Regions from separate parts of the Bifidobacterium dentium JCM 1195 genome, predicted to be linked through region 2. Evidence: riboswitches for the same ligand, from Rfam matches in the RefSeq annotation. Region 2 holds a riboswitch; each other region holds the start of a gene.

Evidence for each region. Region 2 has a riboswitch for thiamine pyrophosphate ahead of BBDE_RS06445 (ECF transporter S component). Riboswitches for the same ligand answer to the same signal wherever they lie in the genome.
Region 1: linked by a shared signal. The riboswitch ahead of BBDE_RS07695 (hydroxyethylthiazole kinase) and the one ahead of BBDE_RS06445 (ECF transporter S component) in region 2 are both predicted to bind thiamine pyrophosphate.
Region 3: linked by a shared signal. The riboswitch ahead of BBDE_RS10195 (TenA family protein) and the one ahead of BBDE_RS06445 (ECF transporter S component) in region 2 are both predicted to bind thiamine pyrophosphate.

What each region holds. Positions count from the first base shown of each region.
Region 1 covers NZ_AP012326.1:1,785,657-1,792,887, reverse strand. Annotated here, with positions in the region: gene thiC (phosphomethylpyrimidine synthase ThiC) at 1-750, opposite strand, end outside; gene BBDE_RS07695 (hydroxyethylthiazole kinase) at 922-1,833, opposite strand; TPP riboswitch at 1,825-1,937, opposite strand; gene BBDE_RS07690 (MerR family transcriptional regulator) at 1,997-2,419, opposite strand; gene BBDE_RS07685 (aldo/keto reductase) at 2,563-3,423, shown strand; gene BBDE_RS07680 (glycine--tRNA ligase) at 3,656-5,131, shown strand; gene dusB (tRNA dihydrouridine synthase DusB) at 5,141-6,370, shown strand; gene ftsZ (cell division protein FtsZ) at 6,519-7,231, shown strand, end outside.
Region 2 covers NZ_AP012326.1:1,485,301-1,492,531, forward strand. Annotated here, with positions in the region: gene BBDE_RS06440 (ABC transporter ATP-binding protein) at 1-1,455, opposite strand, end outside; gene BBDE_RS06445 (ECF transporter S component) at 1,560-2,171, opposite strand; TPP riboswitch at 2,199-2,304, opposite strand; gene BBDE_RS06450 (Mrp/NBP35 family ATP-binding protein) at 2,340-3,464, opposite strand; gene ligA (NAD-dependent DNA ligase LigA) at 3,550-6,243, opposite strand; gene BBDE_RS06460 (hypothetical protein) at 6,259-7,231, opposite strand, start outside.
Region 3 covers NZ_AP012326.1:2,440,192-2,447,422, forward strand. Annotated here, with positions in the region: gene BBDE_RS10180 (ABC transporter substrate-binding protein) at 1-964, opposite strand, end outside; gene BBDE_RS10185 (ABC transporter ATP-binding protein) at 1,001-2,005, opposite strand; gene BBDE_RS10190 (GntR family transcriptional regulator) at 2,147-3,637, shown strand; gene BBDE_RS10195 (TenA family protein) at 3,856-4,557, opposite strand; TPP riboswitch at 4,619-4,721, opposite strand; gene BBDE_RS10200 (4-hydroxybutyrate dehydrogenase) at 4,941-6,080, opposite strand; gene gabT (4-aminobutyrate--2-oxoglutarate transaminase) at 6,203-7,231, opposite strand, start outside.

The sequences.
Region 1 (7,231 bases), 300 kb from region 2:
CACTCGCGGCGCGAAGCCATGCTTCGTTTCCCCGCGTACGGCCTTCCAACGGGTCACCATCTCACGGGTGGCCGCCTCCGGATCGTCCGCACCGGCGATCGCCGACACCACGAACCAGCCGGCCGCCTTCGAACGGGCCAGCATCTCCATGTCATCGGCCGTGACGCCGCCGCCGACCACGACCGGAAAATCGCTCGCCGTGCAGATGGTGTTGATCTGATCCTCGTCGAGCGTATTCCCGGAACCGTCATTGCCGCCTACGGAAGCCTCCGGCTTGGTGGTGGAGACATGCAGCGGTCCGGCGCCGATATAGTCGATGCAGCCATTCGGCAGCTCGTTGATAAGCCTCACCAAGCTTTCGGTCTCGGCGGACAGGCCCACGATGGCTTCCTCGCCAAGCAGCGCGCGGGCTTCACGCGGTTCCATGTCGGTCTGCCCGATATGCACGCCGTCGACCTTGATGCCCTTGTTACGGGCCTGCCAGACCACATCCACACGGTCGTCGATCACGAAGGCCACGGCATCGGACTTGCCGTTGTCTTCGATGATCTGCGCGATGTCCTGTGCCATGAGCGTCAGATCCTTGGCGTCCGTATTCTTGGCACGCAGCTGGATGAAGGTTGCGCCCCCACGCAACGCGTCATCGACCACGTCCGTGATGGGACGGCCCTTGCAGTCCTGCGGGCCGACCACGAAGTACGCGCTCATGTCGAAACAGTCGCGCATCGACGCGTATGGATAATCATTCATTGTTGGTTCCCCCTTGTTTGTGGTAAGTAATCCAGAAGTCTTGTGATGATGTGATGTCGGAACTACCGGTCTATGCCGCCGTACGTACACGATTTTGCTGCCATCGCACGTTGCCATGCATGATGGCCGGGCATCGAAGGAACGATGCATGCGTGACGTGCGGTGGAATCGTCAGTCCTCGATGATTTCGGAAGCGGCCACCTGCTCGGCGGTCACATTCCACAGGGCATCGAGCAGTGCGACCTGGAAGGATCCCGGTCCATTGGATTCCTGCTCGGCGATTTCGGATGCGCGATTGTAGAGCAACGATGCGGAAATGGCTGCGACCAGCGGTTCGGAGACCGCCAGATACGTTGCGGTCACGCCGCCCAACGAGCAGCCGGCGCCGGTGATCTTCGTCATCATCGCGCTGCCGCCGGGCAGTCGGAAGGTATGCTCGCCGTCGGTCACCAGATCGACGGCGCCGGATACGGCGACGGCACCCTTGCCTGAAGGCGAGTGCTTCGCCAGGTGACGCGCCATGCGCTGGGCGGCCTCGATCGCGGCGTCCACCTCGTCGACGGCCTCCACGCCTGCCGGACGGGTGCCGGAAGTAACGGAGTCGGACGTGGCGAGTCCCCACATCGCGTCGAGTGCGATGATTTCACTGGCGTTGCCGCGCACGATGGTCGGCGGATACATGCGGAAGGATTCGAGAATCGCGGTGCGCGTCTTGCCGATGCCGGCGGCAACCGGGTCAAGCACCCAAGTCTTGCCGTTCTTGTGCAGCTCGTAGGCGATCTGAGGCAGCGCTTCCTTGTAGAACGGCAGGAGCGTGCCCACATTGATGTAGTTCGATCCTGCGATTTCGGCGGTGTCGATGATGTCATCCGGCAGGAAGCTCATGGCCGCGGTGCCGCCCGCCGCAAGCTGGGCATTGGCTACGAGGTTGATGGTGACGAAATTGGTAAACGACTGCGCCAGCGGCGTTTGCTCACGCACATCGTTGACGGCTTGCGCGATCCGTTCACGTAGTGCATCTCCGCATAGTGCATCGATAGAGGCACTGCTATATGAGGTATCGATATATGAGTTGTCACTCATGACGCTGCTCCCTACGTTGGTCCTAACCAACAGGTTCAAAGGGTCAGGCTTGCCGCCTTTCTCAGCTTTCGACCATCCGCCGAAAAGCTCCCCTGCATGTACAAAGTGCTTTTAACCTATACGCGCCCCTTGACAGTGCCGTGTTTGAGACGTCACGTCTATGTTATTGGCGTGGGGCGCTGTCCGGCCTGCGTCTGAGTTCGGCAAGGATTCCGGGGGATGGGGTTTCTCCTGCAAGCAAGATGTCGTAGTACTGCTGCTTTTTGTCGATATAGTCGATGTCTCCTTGGATTTCGGTAAGTCGTTGTTCGAGGACGGCCCTCTTCTGCGCGAGTATTTCCTTGCGTTGCGCAATAGTGGAATCGCCTTCTTGGCAAAGTTTGGTGTAGTGTTGCATCTCCTTGATACTGAGGCCGCATCGTTTCAAACAGTTCAAACCGATGATCCATGCAATGGCTTGGTCGTCGAAGATGCGATGATTGCGTCCGTCTCGCCCAACCGCGGGAACGAGTTCGGAATTGCAGTAGAATTTCAGCGCTTCATAGTTCATGCCGGTGAGTTCGCATGCTTGCTTCATCGTGTACATGGTTTCCATTGTCGGTAGTTTCTGTCGGTAGTTTCTACCGGCGTGTTGCCGTTTGACCGGTAGTAACTACCGGATTCTAATGTGGAGCATCACCGACCGGCAAGCCGTCGGTCGCAAATAGTGATCTCATGGAAGGGAATCAAATGGAATATCTGAAACTTGCCAATGGCGTTGAGATTCCGAAGATCGGCTACGGCGTCTTCCAGGTCGGCAAAGAGGACGCTCCTCGCTGCGTGCGTGAAGCCATCGAAACCGGATATCGTCACATCGACACCGCACAGTCGTACTTCAACGAAGCGGAAGTCGGTCAAGGCATCAAAGATTCCGGTATCGACCGTAAGAATCTGTTCCTGACCACCAAGGTATGGATCAGCAATTACGGCTATGAGAATACCCTCGAATCCATTGACGTGTCGTTGAAGAAGCTCGGTACCGATTATCTTGATCTTGTGTTGCTGCACCAGCCGTTCTCCGACACCTACGGCGCATGGCGCGCGCTTGAAAAGCTCTACAAAGACGGTGTGATTCGTGCCATCGGCGTGAGCAACTTCTATCCGGATCGATTGGCCGATATGGTCGCCTTCAATGAAATCGCCCCGATGGTCAACCAGGTCGAGACCAACCCGCTTAACCAGCAGATCGAAGCCCATAAGAACATGCTTAAGCGTGGTGTGGCGCATGAGGCGTGGGCGCCGTTCGGAGAGGGCATGCAAAACATGTTCTCCAATCCGACCCTAGCCAAGATTGGCGAAGCGCACGGCAAATCCGTGGCGCAGGTGATCCTACGTTGGCTTACCCAGCGAGACATCATCGCCCTACCCAAGTCCACGCATAAGGAGCGTATGGAAGAGAATCTAAACATCTTTGATTTCTGTCTCACCGACGACGAAATGAAGACCATCGCGGGACTCGACACCAAGACCAGCCTGTTCTTCCATCACGACACCCCCGAGGCGGTCGACCGCTTCGTCGGCTACGTCAAAGCGCGTGCGGGCCGCGAGTGAATCGCGGTGAGCATGCTGCGAAAACAAGGCATTCGGGTCAACCGAAATCCTTGCCATTGACCATATGATTGAAGGCATCGCCAACATATGGTTTCATGCGTGTGACGTATGGTCGGGGGAGATCATTCTGCGGTACGGATTCCAGTTAGACAGCCCCGTCTGCTGTCAGTGCATGCCGGTAGGCTGTGCGCTTGTAAAAAGACCCCAAACCGTTCAAACCAGAAGGTGCATTGTGGCTGTATCCAAACTCGATGAAGTCGTATCCCTCGCGAAGCGTCGCGGCTTTGTGTTCCCCGCCGGTGAAATCTACGGCGGAACCCGTTCCGCATGGGATTACGGTCCGCTTGGCGTCGCGCTGAAGGACAATATCAAGCGCGAATGGTGGCGTTCCATGGTCGTCACCCGAGGTGACGTGGTGGGCGTCGACACGTCCATCATCCTCCCGCCGGCCGTGTGGGTGGCTTCCGGCCACGTGTCCGTGTTCAACGACCCGCTGATCGAATGCCTCAACTGCCACAAGCGCCATCGTGCCGACAAGCTTGAGGAGTCCTATGCCGAAAAGCATGGCGACAAGCTGCCGGAGAATGGCCTGAAGGACATCGTGTGCCCGGACTGCGGCACCCGCGGCAACTGGACCGAACCGCGTGACTTCAACATGATGCTGCGCACCCATCTCGGCCCGGTCGAGGACGAGAACTCGCTGCACTACCTGCGTCCGGAAACCGCGCAGGGCATCTTCGTGGACTTCAAGAACGTGATGACTTCCTCGCGTTCCAAGCCGCCGTTCGGCATCGCCAACATGGGCAAGTCCTTCCGTAACGAGATCACCCCGGGCAATTTCATCTTCCGCACCCGTGAGTTCGAGCAGATGGAAATGGAGTTCTTCGTGGCTCCGGGCACTGATGAGGAATGGCACCAGTACTGGATCGATGCCCGCACCCAGTGGTACATCGACCTTGGCGTCAAGCCGGAGAACCTGCGTCACTACGAACATCCGAAGGAGAAGCTGGCCCACTATTCGAAGCGCACCGTCGACATCGAATACAAGTTCGGCTTCCAAGGCTCCGATTGGGGCGAGCTCGAAGGCGTGGCCAACCGTACCGACTTCGATCTGTCCGCCCATGCCAAGCATTCCGGTGAGGATCTGAGCTACTTCAACCAGGCTACCGGTGAGAAGTATGTGCCGTACGTCATCGAGCCGGCCGCCGGCCTGACCCGTTCCCTCATGGCCTTCCTCGTGGACGCCTACGATGTCGACGAGGCGCCGAACACCAAGGGCGGCGTCGACAAGCGCACCGTGCTCCGTCTTGACCCGCGCCTGGCCCCGGTCAAGGCCGCCGTACTGCCGTTGAGCAAGAAGCCGGAATTGCAGTCCGTGGCCCAGAACCTGGCCGATGACCTGCGTCAGCACGACTGGATGATCGACTACGACGAGGCCGGTGCCATCGGCCGTCGTTACCGCCGTGAGGACGAGATCGGCACCCCGCTATGCGTGACCGTCGACTTCGACACCCTCGACGATCAGGCCGTCACCATTCGTGAACGTGACACCATGCAGCAGGAGCGTGTGGCCCTCGACAAGGTGGCTGATTACGTGGCCGCCCGCATCGGCGAGAAGCACGTCCGTTACCCGCAGGTGCCGGTCGAGATGGGCGGCGAGGCATGGCCCGAGTCCGTCAAGATCGCCGAAGCCGGTGGTCTGTACTAAAGCATTCGTATGCCCGATAGCATTGTGACAGCCTACGAGGAATCCGACGTGCTCGATCCGCGTACCGACGCGGCACGGCCGTCGGTTCCTCCCGTTATCAGGCCCGTCGATCTGGGGCCCGTGCATGTCGCCACTCCGGTCGTGCTTTCGCCGATGGCGGGAGTCACCAACTGGCCGTTCCGTGTGATTTGCGAAAGCTACGGTCCGGACGGTCTATATGTGGCCGAGATGATCACCGCGCGTGCATTGGTGGCCCGTAATCCCAAGGCACTGCGGCTGTGCCGTTTCGCTCCCGGCGAGAAAATCCGTTCGCTGCAGCTCTACGGCGTGAATCCGGCGATCGTGGAACAGGCGGCGAAAATCGTTATCGACGAGAACATGGCCGATCATGTCGATCTCAATTTCGGTTGCCCCGTACCCAAGGTGACGCGGCGCGGCGGCGGATCGGCACTGCCTTGGAAGACGGATCTGTTCCGTGAGATCATCCAGCGCGTGGTCAAGGTCTGCGATGCGGCGAATGTGCCGGTGACGGCCAAGATCCGTGTCGGCATCGATCATGAGCACGAGACGTTCCTCGAGGCCGGTCATATCGCGCAGGAGGAAGGTTGCAAGGCCGTGACCCTGCATGCGCGCACCACCGCCGAATACTATGGTGGGCATTCCGATTGGAGCCGTATCGGCGAGTTGGTCGGGGCATTGGACATTCCGGTATTCGGCAACGGTGATGTCTGGGGCGCCAACGATGCATTGGCCATGGTGTCCGAGACCGGTTGTGCGGGAGTTGCCATCGGCCGCGGCTGTCAGGGGCGTCCATGGCTGTTCGCGGATATCAAGAATGCATTCGCCGGCAGCGACGAACGCATCGACCCAGCTTTGGGGGACGTTTGTACGGTGATCGAGCGTCACGCCCAGTTGCTGACGGAGTTCTATGATGGCGACGAGCGGATGGCCGTTCATGATCTGAGAAAACATGTCGCGTGGTATCTCAAGGGGTTCCCGGTGGGTGGTTCCACGCGTCGTGCGTTCATGGAATGTGAAAACCTTGAGGATGTTCGCCGAGAGATTGGAAAACTTGATCCTGACATTCGGTTCCCCGAGCGGGTGGTAGACAAACCGAGGGGGCGCGTGCGCTTTGCCAAGAAGGTCCATCTGCCTTACGGATGGTTGGAATCCCGCGAAACAACGCATGCCGAGCGGCAGGCGCTGTTCGGGGACGATCCGATGGATGCGAGCTACTGAACGGCGGATTCCGTCCGGACCTTGGAACGAATGGGAAACGTCGGTGAGATAAAAAAGTCGGCGAAACGCCGGTACACGCCCGGAAAAGTGCGCGTAATATCAGTCCGTCTGCGATAGAGTTATGCGTAAACGTGAGTGACAGGAGACAATGGTGAGCGAGATTGCCCAGACTGACAATTTCAACGACAAGACCAACATCAAGGTCGTCGGTGTCGGTGGAGCCGGCGGTAATGCCGTCAATCGCATGATTGCCGAAGGTCTGCAGAGCGTTGAGTTCATCGCGATCAATACCGATGCAAAGGATCTGCTGCGTTCCGACGCGGACGTCAAGATCTCTTTGAACGATGCCTCGAGCCGTGGCCTCGGCGCAGGAGCCGACCCGGAGAAGGGCGCCAAGGCCGCCCAGGATCATCAGTCCGATATCGAGGAGTCGCTCAAGGGCGCCGACATGGTGTTCGTGACCTGCGGCGAAGGTGGCGGCACCGGTACCGGCGCCAGCCCGATTGTCGCACGCGCCGCGCACCAGCAGGGTGCCTTGACCATCGCCGTGGTGACTCGACCGTTCAGCTTCGAAGGACCTCAGCGTGCGGCTTCCGCTGCGCTAGGCATCGAGAATCTGCGCAAGGAGGTCGATGCGCTGATCGTGATTCCCAACGATCGACTGCTTGAGCTGTCCGACCGCACGATCGGCATCGTCGACGCCTTCAAGACCGCCGACACCGCACTCCTGGCAGGTGTGCAGGGCATCACCGATCTGATCACCGCCAACTCTTACATTCATGTCGACTTCAACGATGTCAACGCCATTCTGCGCGGTGCCGGCACGGCGCTGTTCGGCATCGGTTCCGCACGGGGCGAGGA
Region 2 (7,231 bases):
CAACGCTTTGACCAAGGGCTCGTCATGCGTGACCATGATGACCGCGGAACCCGCGTCACGCGCACCGGCGATAAGACGTACCATTTCCATCCATGTGGTGAAATCCTGTCCGAACGTCGGTTCGTCCATGATGATCACCTTCGGCGCCGCCGCCAGCATGGACGCCACCGAAAGCCGCCTCTTCTCACCCCCCGACAACGTGAACGGATTGGCCGGTGCGAACCGTTTGAGATTCATGCGTTCCAGCATCTCGTCGGCGATGGCATAGGCCTCCTCATCAGATTTGCCCATGGATTTCGGCCCGATCGCCACTTCATCCCGTACGCTGGATGCCACGAACTGATGCTCCGGCTCCTGGAACACCATGCCAATACGCCCAAGCAGATCGCGGCTTTTCCATGTGAACGGATCATTCTCACGATGCGCGGGCATCATGGAATCAGCCACGCGCACATGGCCGGCAATCGGCTTGAGCAGACCGGCCAAGGTCAGGGCCAAGGTGGACTTGCCCACGCCGTTCCTGCCGGTAAGCGCGGTGACCTCCCCCGCATGGAAACGCACATCGATGTGCTTTCCCAAAGGAAAGCTGCGACCGAAACTCAAATCATCGGTATACAGCACCACATCGCGATCATGTCCGGTTTGAGTCGGGGCATAGCTTGCGATGTCACGTCCCGGCACCCACGCCCCGCCTTCGGCGAGGACATCGCCCATGGCGTTGAACACCTCTTCAGGCGAGCCATCCGCAATGACGCCGCCTTCATACGAATCATCGTTCGGTCTGCCCAGTACGATCACACGGTCCACAAGGTCAAGCCACACATCGATATGGTGCTCCACCACCACCATCGTCTCATGGCCGCGCTCAAGCACTTGCCTGACCGCGTCATGCACCTCCTGCACGCCTTCCGGATCCAGGTTCGCAGTTGGTTCGTCGAGCAACAGCAGTCCGGGATGCATGGCAAGCACGCCCGCCAATGCCAACCGCTGACGCTGGCCGCCGGACAGCCGACGTGTGGAATGATCCGTACGCATGTAGTCTAGGCCCACGATATCAAGGGCCGCACGCACCCGCTTCCAGATGGCGTCTCGTCCGAGGCCGAGATTCTCGCAGCCGAAAGCGGTATTGTCACCTGCACGTTCAAGAATCGTCTGGGCGTCCGGATCCTGCATCACCAGGCCGCTCCTGCCGCGTGCCGTACGTGAATCGATGCCGTCGATCAGCAGGCTGCCTTCCTGTTCGCCCTCATCATCGCCGCCGAGCACGCCGGCCAATCCAGCCATCAACGTACTTTTGCCAGCACCGGATGCGCCAAGCAGCAGTACGCGCTCCCCCGGCTTGATTTCAAAATCGACATGTCGCAACGCGAAATCCTTACGCGAAGCATGTCTCCATCCCCAGTCAACCGCCTTCACACCGGCTGCGACCACGGTTCCGACTTCATCCGTCGTCATCTATAGGTTCTCCAATCCGCGGTATCCCCGACCATATGAAGAGGGTTTGCGGCGTACGCGGCATGTACGTCGCAAACCCTCGCCCGCCTTGAGCGCGACGGCGCTCAGACCAGTTCCTGCATACGTCCGGATTCGAAGCGGTCAAGCACGCCGGTCTTCGCCAAAGCGAACTGCACCACCCACATGAAGGCACCTCCCATCACCGCGCCGGAAATCACGCAGCAGATGGTGAACGTGCTACCCTGCAACACGGTCCAGCCGGAATGGGTGAGCCAATCATAGCCGCCGTTGAACAGGCCTGTCAGCGCGCCGGCCAGGGTGACGGAGGCAATGTTCCACTTCTTGTAGGCGAACACGGCGAAGCCGATTTCCGCACCGAGACCTTGGAACATGCCTATGATCAGGGAGCCTCCGATGCCGAACGGATTACCCATGAGCGCCTCGATGAGCGCTGCCACGGTCTCCGCGAAGAACGCGGCGCCAGGCTTGCGCACGATGATGGCCGCCAGAGGACCTGCGAACAGCCACATGAAGTTGAACAGACCGCCCAAGCCAGGTGTCAGACTGTCGAAAGCGCCGATCGGAACAGCGTAGATGATATCCCAAGCCCAGAAGATCACGCCGGACGCGACGGCGATGATGGCCGCCACGACGATATCGACCACGCGCCACTTGTTGGAGTGCTTCTTTACTGCGGAAGACTGAATGCCAGTCATGAATTGTGCCTTTCTATTCCATCAAGGCACGGGAAAAGAGAGACGTCCGTGCGCCGGCATTACCCGGTATACGTTCATACGGTCGAAGCGCGTTCGCTTCCTCTCAGCCTTAACGGCCCCCGTGTCTGTGACAGATACTACACAAGGCACACGATTTTCGCCACCGCCTTACCGTAGCGGGACACGCATCAGCGATTCCGCGAGTTGCCTGAAGGTCGCGCCGAGACCGTCGGTACGCAATGCGCCTTCTTCGGTCAGCACCGCAGGACGTCCCGCCTCGCCGGTCTCGCGCAGTTCAGGTTCCAGCGGCAACTGTGCGAGCAATGGCACCTCGTATCCCAGATTCTGGGATAGCTGGAGGGAGACACGTTCGCCTCCACCTTCTCCGAAGATCTTCAGCCGTTCGCCCTTATGCTCGAAATAGCTCATGTTTTCGACCACGCCCCGCACCTTCATCGGCACCTGCAGCGCCACCAGACCGGAGCGAACCGCAATGTCGGAGGCGGATGGCTGCGGAGTGGTGACTACCACGAGTTCGGCGTTCGGCAGGGCTTGCGCCACGGAAATCGCCATGTCTCCGGTGCCTGGCGCCAAGTCGAGCAGCAGCACGTCGGGCTCCCCCCACCACACGTCCGACAGGAATTGTTCCAGTGAACGCTGCAAGCGTGGGCCACGCCAGAGAATCGCACGGTCGGCTCCGGCGAACATGCCGATGGAGATCATCTTCACGCCCCAGGCGGTCACCGGCATAAGCATGCCGTTGAGGTTGGTGGGTTGCGTGTGCACGCCGAACAATCGCGGCAGCGAGAAGCCGTAGATGTCGGCGTCGATGGCCGCGGTGTCGTAGCCCAATGCGGCAAAGGTCGCGGCAAGGTTGGCGGTGACCGACGATTTGCCGACGCCTCCTTTGCCCGATGCGATAGCGAAGATACGGGTCTTGATGCCTGGCTTGTTGAACGGGTTCTGTTTGCGTTCCGCCTTGAGACCAGCCACCAGTTGGGTGAGCTTGTCATGGCTCATGGAACCGACCTCGATATGAGGCTGCAACGTGGCATCCGGATATGAGGCCACTGCACCATTGATCTGATTCGTGATGGTCTGCGAAAGCGGACAACCTTCCACGGTGAGTTCGACGGCGACGGTCACGTCGTATGTGTTGTCCTCCCCTGTGACCGGCGTCGCGTCGATGGAAGCGATCATGCCCAAGTCGGTTACGGAACGACCCAATTCCGGGTCGATCACCTTGCTGAGACGTTCGTAGATTTGCGCTTCGATCATGCGCTCGTCTGTCATGGTTCCTCCTTGTTGCCGCGTACCAGCCTAGCGGTCATGCATGCGGCATGCCAGAGCCTCGTAGGTTTTGCTCACGAGAACTGCATCACACCGTACCGCTGCTCAGCAGTTGTTTGAACTGGTCCTCATTGAGCATGGGAATGCCCAATTCCTCGGCTTTTGCGGCTTTGGATCCGGCGTTCTCTCCGACCACCACCCAGTCGGTTTTCCTGCTGACCGAGCCGGCCGCCTTTCCGCCATGGGAGATAATGGCTTCTTTGGCGGAGTCGCGGGAGAAATCGACCAATGACCCGGTGACCACCACCGTTTTGCCTGCCAAGGTCTGCGGCAGATCGTTGGTTTCGGCCACCACACCCACGCCGGCGGTCTTCCATGCATCCAACACCGTGCCACGCCAGTTGCCCGGTTCGTGTGCGGCAGTGAACCATGTGACCACGGATTCGGCGATTTCCGGTCCGATACCGTCGATTGCCGAAAGTTCCTCGACGCTCGCATGTTCGATTGCGTCGAGCGAGCCAAAGGCCGTGGCGATGGTGCGCGCGGTCGGCGGACCGAGGCGGCGGATCGACAGCGCCACGAGCACACGCCATAAATCCACGTGCCTCGCCTTTTCCATTTCGTCGAGCATCTTGCGCGTATTCTCAGCAGGGCGAACGTACACCGGCTGCACGCTGGTCACGCCGGTGCGCGACACCTTGGTATCCTCACGGATCACTACGGCGTCGGCCGGCACATTGTACTCTGGGTATTCCGAAACGGCGGCGCCGTTCACCTCCAGTTCGGCAAGTTTCTTGGCGGAGAGTTTCCTGGCCGAGGTCGGAGCGGTCCAGAATGCAGGCACCTGATGCCACAGTCCGGATCCTCCCACACGCTTGCGCGTCTTCTTGGTCTTGCCTGTATTGACGTCGACGGTTTCATGGATTTCGATGATCGGTGCCTCGCGCCATACGCGCACATCCTTCAGATCGGCGGCGGTCAGTGAGAACAGGCCCGCCTCGCTGGAGAGCACCGGCGTCTGCGCATCCGGCAACCGCAGTCCGGCAACCGGCTCGTAGGGTTCGGGCTCTTCGCCGGGTTGGACGAGTATTTCAGTGATCTCCGGCGCATACGTGTCAACGGAATCGGGGCGGTCCTCCTCCGGATTGGTCAGCGCGATCGCCGATTGATCGCCCAAATGTTCGATATCGAACGCCTTGCGGGAAGCCAAGTTGATGATGCGCTCGGTCAACTGCGCAGGGCATGATTCCACATTCGGGCAGCGAATGTCCTTGTCGCCCTTTTTGGCCGGAGCCAGTTCGGCACCGCAGCTCGGGCAGTGCGTTGGCATGACGAACGCGTGCAGACTCTCCTCCCGCCCCTTGCGGCGCTCGAGCACCGGGCCCACGAGCTCGGGAATCACGTCACCGGCCTTGCGTACCACCACGGTGTCGCCAATGAGCACGCCCTTGCGCTCCACTTCGAAAGGATTATGCAACGTGGTACGTGACACGGTGGAACCGGCCACATATACGGGCTTCAGGATGGCGACCGGGGTTACGCGGCCGGTTCGGCCGACCTGCACGGTGATGTCGAGCAGATCGGTGTTGACCTCTTCCGGCGGGTATTTGTAGGCGATGGCCCAGCGCGGCGCACGTGAGGTGGCACCGAGCGCGCGCTGCAATCCAAGATCGTCGACCTTCACGACGATGCCGTCGAGCGCGTGTTCGATATCGCCGCGATGTTCGCCGTAGTAGTCGATCATGTCAAGAATGTCGGTGAACGACGTGATTTCGCGATTATGCGGCGAAACCGGCACGCCCCACTTTTCATACAGCGCATATGCCTCGGATTGATGGTTGATCACGTCATGTCTGTCGGCACGTCCCGCGCCCCAGCGTAGTGAGCCGATGCCGTGCGCGTAGAAGCTCAGACGGCGCGTGGCGGTGATGCGCGGGTCTTTCTGTCTGAGGCTTCCGGCGGCGGCATTGCGTGGATTGGCGAATGGGGCTCGGCCGGCGTCCTCATTCTCGCCGTTCAATGCGGCGAAGTCGTCCCAGCGCATGAACACCTCGCCGCGGATTTCCACGAATTCGGGAATATCGCCTTCCGGGCCGGCCAGATTCTGCGGAATGGTCGAAATCGTCCGCACGTTGAGCGTGATATCCTCGCCGGTCACGCCATCGCCTCGCGTCAGTCCCTGTTCGAGCACGCCGTTACGGTACACGAGATTCAATGCCAGACCGTCGATCTTGACTTCACAGGTCATCGGCAGCGGTTTGGATTCCGGCCAGTCGAGATCGCGGATCACACTGTCGTACCAGTCACGCAGCTCTTCGATGGAAAACACGTCATCGAGGCTCATCATGCGCGAAGGGTGACGTACGGAGGCAAAATCGTTGGAAAAGGTACCGCCTACGCGATGGGTCGGCGATTGCGGGGTGTCCAAGGACGGGAATTGCGATTCCAATGCCTGTAGGCAGCGAAGCCGCGCATCATAGGCCGCATCGGACGATATGGGGGCATCGTCGATATAGTAGGCGATCTGATCGGATTCCACCCAGGCCGCGACCTTCGCCCACAGCCGGGCCGCCGCTTCGGCACTCAGCGAAGAGACGTCAAGCCGGTCGAGTCGCATGGCATCGGCGTCAGTGGACTGCAATGCCGCAATCCACCGTTCGGAACCGGGGACCAGTCGGGAGGCGTCGCCGTCGGCATCCACCGTAATCTCGGGTTCGGCGGTGCCATCGACCGAAACGTCGAAATCCCAAGCAAGCTGTTCGGAATCGTCATGCTGTGTCATGAATGTTATTCTCCGCTAATTGTTGAGCGAACGCAGGAACTGCATCTGTACCACGTCGGCACCGTCGCGCTCGGCGTCATCCATGCGCGAGGCAGCCACGGACAGCGTGCGCGCAGGTACGAACATACCCTCATCCACGCATACGCGCGCCGCCCTGCGTACCAGCGAGGCGACCTCGGTTTTCGGCCATACCGGCAGACCGGCCTGTTCCAACACCTGCATGGCTTCCGGCACGGTGGTCGGCACGGGAATGCATTGCGATTGCGCTCGTGCGATCAGTTCCCGCAGTTCGCCTTCCAACGAGCCGATGCGGCCCGAGGCGATGTCATCGCTCACAATATAGGCTGCCGCCGCGATGTCGAAACGATCGCACATCCATTCGGCATAGGCCAGCCGATAGTAGGCGAATGAGGCGTCGTCACGGTCCAAGGCCACATGCAAGGCGTTGAGGCAAGCCGCACGGGCCGGATCCCAATCCTCTTCGCGAGCCAGCTGGACGGCGAGTTTCAGATGCGACAACGGATAGGCGGGTGCGTACCGCACCATGGCGTTCAGATGAGGCAGTGCGGCCTTCGCGCCCTTGATCTGGGCAAGTATGTCGGCCAGTTCCATGTGGGCGTAGAACAGATTGTCGGGAATCAGCACGGTGCGCTCACCCTCGGTGGCGAACATGCGGTTGTAGATCACCCGTTCCGCATAGGAGTTGAAGTAGCGAGGCACGCCCGGATTGGACTCGAACAGCTGGTCCATGCGACGCAATGCCGCTTCGATCATCTCTACGGCCTGATCGATCTGGCCGCTGAACAGCAGATCACGGGCCTTCATGCGTTCGGCGTCAAGATCGTCGGCCAAAGTGAACGAGAAGTCCGGCGTATCATTGCCGTCGATCAGCGCACTGGTCACCTGTGTGGCGAGTCCCGTCAGTTCCGGGTCGCCTATGGCGTTGATGATGTCCATCGCACGCTGTGCCTTGGCCACGGAGGGCATG
Region 3 (7,231 bases), 950 kb from region 2:
GACTATCGATATAATCCAACCACTTATAGGCGCAGGTGGTGTGTTTGGTCTTGGAAGAAATCATCCACGTATCGCTCCATCCGGTAACGCCTTCGGATGGAGTGGTGATACCGAACTTTGAAGAGTCAAGTTGGTTGTACACCACCTGCCAACCGGTGCCAACCACAGTGTCACCGCTCTGGAAGGCCTGGGCAAGCTTAAGAGAATCGGACCAGTACTCGCCAACGTTCTCATTCTGCTCCTTGAGCAGATCAACCGCGGCCTGAAGTTGATCCTCGTCTAGGGCATACGGATTCTTGATCTTCAGTTCAGGCTTATGGGCCATCAGATAGATCGCCGCATCGGCGATGTAGATCGGGGAATCATATGCAGTAACCTTGCCGCTGAATTGGCTGGCTTTGGACTGGTTAAACACCACGTCCCAGGAAGTCGGTTCCTTGGAGAAATCAGACTTGTTGTACATCAGCAAATTCGCGCCGTAACCGTGGGGCACGCCATAGCTCTTGCCGTCCACCGTGTTGAAATCACGGTTCTTCAAGAAACTGTACACATCCTTGTAATTGGGGATGAGATCGGTATTAACAGGCTGCACCAGCCCACTGTTGATCAGTCGTAGTGTAAGGTCGCCTGATGCCGCGACCACATCGTACTTGTCCGATGTCTTGATGAGGTTGTACGCCTCATCACTGGTGCCGTAGGTCTTCGACGTCACCTGACAACCGGTATCCTGCTCGAACTCGGATACCCAATCCACATCCGGATCGTCGGAACCGTCTTCCACGTAGCCCGGCCATGCCAGGATCGAGACTTCACCTTCCGCTTCGCCGAGTTTTTGCACGGCCGTACCGCCATTCGTGCTGCTTCCCGCGCTTGTCGCGCCACAACCCGTCATCGCGATGACACCTGCGGCTGCGAATACCAGGGCCGTGGCCCGCTTGATGATGTGTTTGTTGTTCTTGCTCATGATGCTTCCTCTCTTTCGCATCGATCCACTGCGGAATCAGTGCTCCTCCAGTAGAATCTGATCGTTCTTACGCCATGCGAGTCTGATGTTCTCCCCCCTCTCCGGTACCGTCTCGCCTACAGGACGTACGACCGTGAATGTTTCACGAGTCGCGAGCTTGATAAGAATTCGATATTCCGTACCCAAGTAGATGCAATCAGTCACCTGTCCCTCGACCGTGACCATATCGGGATCGTCGTCAGCATCGACGAAGACGATACGTTCCGGACGTACGGTATAGCTACCGGCAGAGAACCCGTTCGCCATAACAATCGTTTCCGGAATGAAATTCATTGTTCCCACAAAGCTCGCAACAAAACTGTTCGCCGGATGATTGTAGATCTCCGCCGGAGTGCCTATCTGCTGCACGCGACCCTTGTTGAAGACCGCGATTCGGTCGCTCATCACCATGGCCTCCTGTTGATCATGGGTGACGAATACGAAGGTAATGTGCAGGTCTCGCTGCAGTTGCTTGAGCTCCACCTGCATCTGCTGGCGCAGTTTCATATCCAATGCCGACAGCGGCTCGTCAAGCAACAGCACCTTTGGTTCAAGCACCAACGCTCGGGCCAGGGCCACGCGCTGCTGCTGTCCTCCGGAAAGCTCCCTTGGTTTGTTATTCGCTTTGGAATCGAGCTGTACCAGATCGAGCATCTTGTGGGCGCGATCGTAACGTTCCGCATGATCGACCCCATGCACCTTCAGACCGTACGCCACGTTGTCAACGACGCTCATATGCGGGAACAGCGCATAGTCCTGGAACACGGTATTCACGTTGCGCTCGAACGGAGCCTTGTCAGTCACATTCTCCCCGGCGAGTTCAATGGTTCCGCTGGTCGGCTTCTCGAATCCTGCGATGAGACGAAGCGTTGTGGTCTTTCCTGAACCGGAGGGGCCGAGCATGGAGAAAAACTCGCCTTCCCTAATGGACATATCAAGATTGTCAATGGCAAGGAAAGAGCCGAATCTTTTGGTGACGTCAGTAATTGTAATTGCGTCCATTATAAACCTTCCTTTTTATCATTTGAATCATATAGTTTTATATGTTTAAAAAATGTGGCTCGCATATTACATGGAAGAAAACACCATAAACTTCCCGAAATCATTGCTACACTGCTAGATATGAATACACCCCTTGGCCGTATGAGCATCTTTCAACCGCTAGACGAGACCACCAAGGCGGAACTTATCACGGAACGCCTGACTCAGGCCATCGAATCGGGAATGCTGAAAAACGGGGAAAAGCTCCCCGGAGAGAGCGAGATGGCCCACATGTTCGCAGTCTCCCCCATCACCACACGCGAGGCATTGGAACAGCTACGTTCCGAAGATCTGGTGGAGACCAGAAGAGGACGTGACGGCGGAAGTTTCATCACATCAAGTCCGTCACGTAACATCCAGCGTCTGGAATCCAATCTGTTGAGCATGCCTACCATGGAGATCAAGGATCATCGCGCACTATATATCGCACTGGTGTCAAGCTCGGCACGGCTAGCCACCGAAGAGGCGTCCGCACGCGAAAGAAATGCCATTCTGGAAGCCATTCAATCCCTGGTCAATGATCTGGAAACCGCAGGAACGGAAAATGACAACTATCTCACGCATGGTCATCATGAAATGCAGCTGCATATCGAAATCGCAGCGGCAACCACATCACCGCACTTGGTGAATTCCCTGATAGACCTGCAAGACAAACTCAAGCATCTGCTCTGGCTCCGTTTTGCAGACAAAGAGCAAATCGACTTTCTGGCAAAGCAATACAAGTACGCGGCACACCTGCTTTCCACCAATCAGGATCAGCTCTTCGAACGGCGCATCACCGACATCATCAAGGTCGGTTTTTCATGGCTGGTCGAACGTAAACTCGCCCTACAGCAGCAGCACGTCGAAAACACGCTATCGCCGACCACTCCCATTGAGGTGTCCCACCAGATTCACGACCTGTTCAACGTCTACGCAAAGACGCTACATGATTGGGAGATGGAGATCACCAGGCAGACCGCGCACTCCATTATCAACAAGCAAGAGTTCGATTCACTCGCCGAACGCCTCACACATCCCGCCTTGGAACAGGATCGCAGAATCATCGGTGCGGGTCTGATTCCCTCCCCGGATTTTCTGCCCGATGCTCCATGGCACTCCTGTTGGTGGACCTCACGTTGGAATCAAACTAATCAGGCAACAATCCGTCCATTGCGCATTTCCGACAATCCCCAGTCGGCATCGTTCTACAATTTCACTGTCCAAGACTGGTGGACCGGCCCGAAGAACACCGACGGACTGCACATCACCGGTCCATATATCGACTACATCTGCTCCAACGAATTCACCCTGACTCTCAGCCGCCCCTTCTATGTGGACCACCACTTCGCAGGCGTGGCCGGTTTGGACCTCAGCGCCGCCACCTTAGAACATGAAGTATGCGAACAGCTGCTTCGGCTCGACCGTCCCGCCGCACTTATCAGTCATGAACAACGTGTGCTGGCTTCCACCAACACATCATTACTATGCGGTGATCTGGTAGCAGATCTCAACAATACACACGCCAAAGCCACCATCGATTGCGGCGCGCTGGCCCCCTCAAACGCGACTACAAGCAAGAAGCAGGAATCCTTGATCATGCTCATGTTCTGAGTAATGTAGCGGAAGGCTAGTTCCGCCGACACCATGACGCTGGCCTTCCATTTTACCTGTGAATCTCGTAGCATCCCAAGAAAATCAGTACATCCGGACTGCTGTGGGGCCACCGGCCCGATGGCCCCACAGCAGTCCGGGTGGATTCCGCGCATATCAGAACACGTTGCATCTCATATACGCTACCCACTGAAACCGATACAGGATGTCCCGCAGAATCAGTCCTGTGGGTAGGAATCGTCGAAGAAGCGGCGTTCCAGATGCACGATGGTGCGGAATACCTCGGCTTCCGGACCGTCGATGGAGCAGTATTCGTTGACCAGCGCGATGAGATCGCCGACCCATTTGCGGAAATGCGCGCCTTCGTGCAGGTCGACCCATCCCTTGTGTGCCGGGACCTGTTGCACGACCCCGGCGTCGACCGTGCGCTTGGCCCATGCGAGATACAGCCATTCCATGCAGCAGATCGCGGTGATCAGTTCCGGCCAGCTCTTATCGGACAACGTATCGAGGTACGCACCGTAATCTCTGTTCGCCTGGGTCTGTTCGGTGTCGTCATACTCCTGCTGGCTGACGTGGTAGGCCTCGAGGAAATGCTGGAAATACGTGGCCTCGTTGTCCGCGAACCATTGCGACTGGGCGGCGAGCATGTCCTTGGTTTCCTGACGCGGAGCCAACTTGATGAGCCGGGCCATCATGCCGTTGTTGTAGAACTTGAAATCCTGAATCAAATATGATTTCAATATCTCTTCCGGCAGGGTGTCATCCAACAGCTCGTTGACGAAACGCGAGTTGATGGCTTCTCGCCAATCCTCGGTATTCAGCATGTACATCCGGTCGGCGACGGAGTCCGACTCCGCGCCCAACCAAGCGTAGTCGCCGCGCGCCGGCTCCAGCGCTTCGGGTACGTGAATGGTCATGATTTTCCTTTCCTTAGTGATGCCGCCGACGGATGCACCGCCTACGACATGCATAAAGGCACGGGAAACAAGAGAGACGTCCGTGCGCCGGCATTACCCGGTATACGTTCAAACGGTCGAAGCGGATGCTTCCTCTCAGCCTTGCGGCCCCCGTGTCTGTGCCCGATAATACACGGGCATATGCGCCCTTATGCCGGAATTTCACATACCGGCCAGCAGAATCCCATTGCGATCATGTGAACGGGAATGATCAACCTTACGTTGAAAACCGAAGTGGTGCCATCCCCGGTACCCCCAGTAGGGAGCCCAAGAAAACGGCACCACCTCGAAATCAATCCGCCTCTGTACACGCTACGGACGTATCACGCCGCAACCCAAGAAAATCAGTACAGCTCCTTGAAGATCTTGAGCACGCGATCGTAATCGAGCGGCACGAAGCAGTTCTTCATGAGTCGCTCCTGCGTCTTGATCACGCGATCGGCGAATTCCGGCAGATCCTGTTCGGTCACACCGTACTCATGCAGCGCCTTCTTCGGCAACAGCTTGTTGATAAGCGTCTCCAGCGCATCATACACATCGGCCACGTCACAGCAGAGAATGTCGGCGATGAACTGGTTCATCTTAAGGATCTCGCCTTCCGGCTTGATCTCCATATAGTTGCGTAGCACGCCGGTGAACATGGCGTAGTTGGATTCGCCGTGGGGCACATGATATTTTCCGCCCAGCTGATAGCTCAGCGCATGCACGGCAGCGCACCCGCCGGTATCGAAGCTGATGCCCGCATAGTCGGAGGCGATCAGGAAGTCGCGCATCAGTTCGTTGCGCTTGGCGCGGCGCTCCGGCGAACCGGCGGGACCGGCTTCGGCAACGGCCTTATAGCCGGAGATGATCATCTTCATGGCCTCATAGCCGAACATGCGCGTGTATGGCGTGGAGTTCGGCGAAAGCGTGGATTCCACGGAGTGCACGAGCGCGTCGAGCGAGCTGGTGGCGAACACGTGATCGGGCAGTCCGTAGAGCAGCTCCGGCACGAGCACGGCATCGTCGGCGAACATCTCAGGGCCTGCGATTCCGGCCTTGCAACCTAGGCGCGTACGATTGATGGCCGCGATTTCGGTGACCTCCGAACCGGTGCCGCAAGTGGTCGGCACGAGCACGAAGCGTACGGAGCGCTTGAAGTCGGGCAGATGGTCGATTACGTCGTCGATGGAGGCACCACCGGCCACCGCCACGACCTTCGACATGTCCATGACGGCACCGCCGCCGACTGCCACGATGCGGTCATAGTCGAATTTGCCCGCATCCGCGATGAATTCGTCGATCATCACATCGGTCGGCTCCTGCGCGCCGTACTTGTCGACAAGAATCACGTTCGCACCGTTTGCATACGGTTCCAGGAACTGCTTGTAGATCACTTCGATGCTGACCAGCAGGTCCTTCGGTCCGAGTTCGAACGATGCGAAGAATTCCTTGACCGTATCGTAGGTGTAGATGTTGTCGGGTCCGACCGTCAACAGTTTCATGATGCGTCCTTTCCAAAACGTTGGCTGCAACCGCGCCCATTCCGGCGATTGCAGCCAACTCTATGCCTGTTTGCTTGAGGGTTCGTTATCGGCGATTTCGCTCGCCCGCAACGATTGCGTACTTACTTGGCGCTTTCCTCGACGATGATCTCCTTGAGTACCGCCAGCGCTTCGTTCAGCTCGTCATCGGTGATGACCAGCGGCGGCAGCAAGCGGATTACGTTGCCGTTGATGCCGCAGGTCAGCATGATCAGACCTTCTTGGATGGTGCGCTTGGCGATGCGGCCGACCAGCTCCTTATTCGGCTCCATGGTGCCCGGCTTGACGAATTCGACACCGATCATGGCGCCGCGGCCGCGTACTTCGGCCACCGCCGGCACTTCGTCGACCAGCGGACCGAGTACGGATTCGACGACCTCACCGATATGTGCGGCCTTTGCCGGCAGATCCTGCTCCTCCATAATGCCGATTGCCGCAAGAGAAGCGGCGCAGGAAACCGGGTTACCGCCGTAGGTGCCGCCGATGCCGCCGGGCTGCACGGCGTCCATGATCTCGGCGCGACCGGTCACGGCCGCAATCGGCATGCCGCCGCCGAGTGCCTTGGCAGTGGTGATCAGGTCAGGAACGACGCCGTCGTACTCGCAGGCGAACCATTTGCCAGAGCGGCAGAAGCCTGCCTGAATCTCGTCGGAGATGTACAGCACGTCATGCGCGTGAGCCCATTCGGCCAATCCAGACAGGAAGCCTTCGGCCGGCACGATGAAGCCGCCTTCGCCCTGAATCGGTTCGGCGATCACGGCGGCCACGTTGGCGGAGCCGACCAGCAGCTCGATCTTGGCGGCGGCGGCCTTCGCGGCGGCCGCACCGTCCGCACCGAAGTCGTCGCGCAACGGATAGGAGAACGGTACGCGGAAGACGTCGGGGGCGAACGCACCGAAGCCCTGCTTGTACGGCATGGACTTGGTGGTCATGGCCATGGTCAGGTTGGTGCGGCCGTGGAACGCATTCTCCATCACTACGATGGCGGAGCGGCCGGTGTACTTGCGGGCGATCTTGATGGCGTTCTCAACGGCTTCGGCGCCGGAGTTGACCAGTACGCTCTTCTTGGCAAAGTCGCCCGGAGTGTGTTCGTCGAGCTTCTTGCACACCTC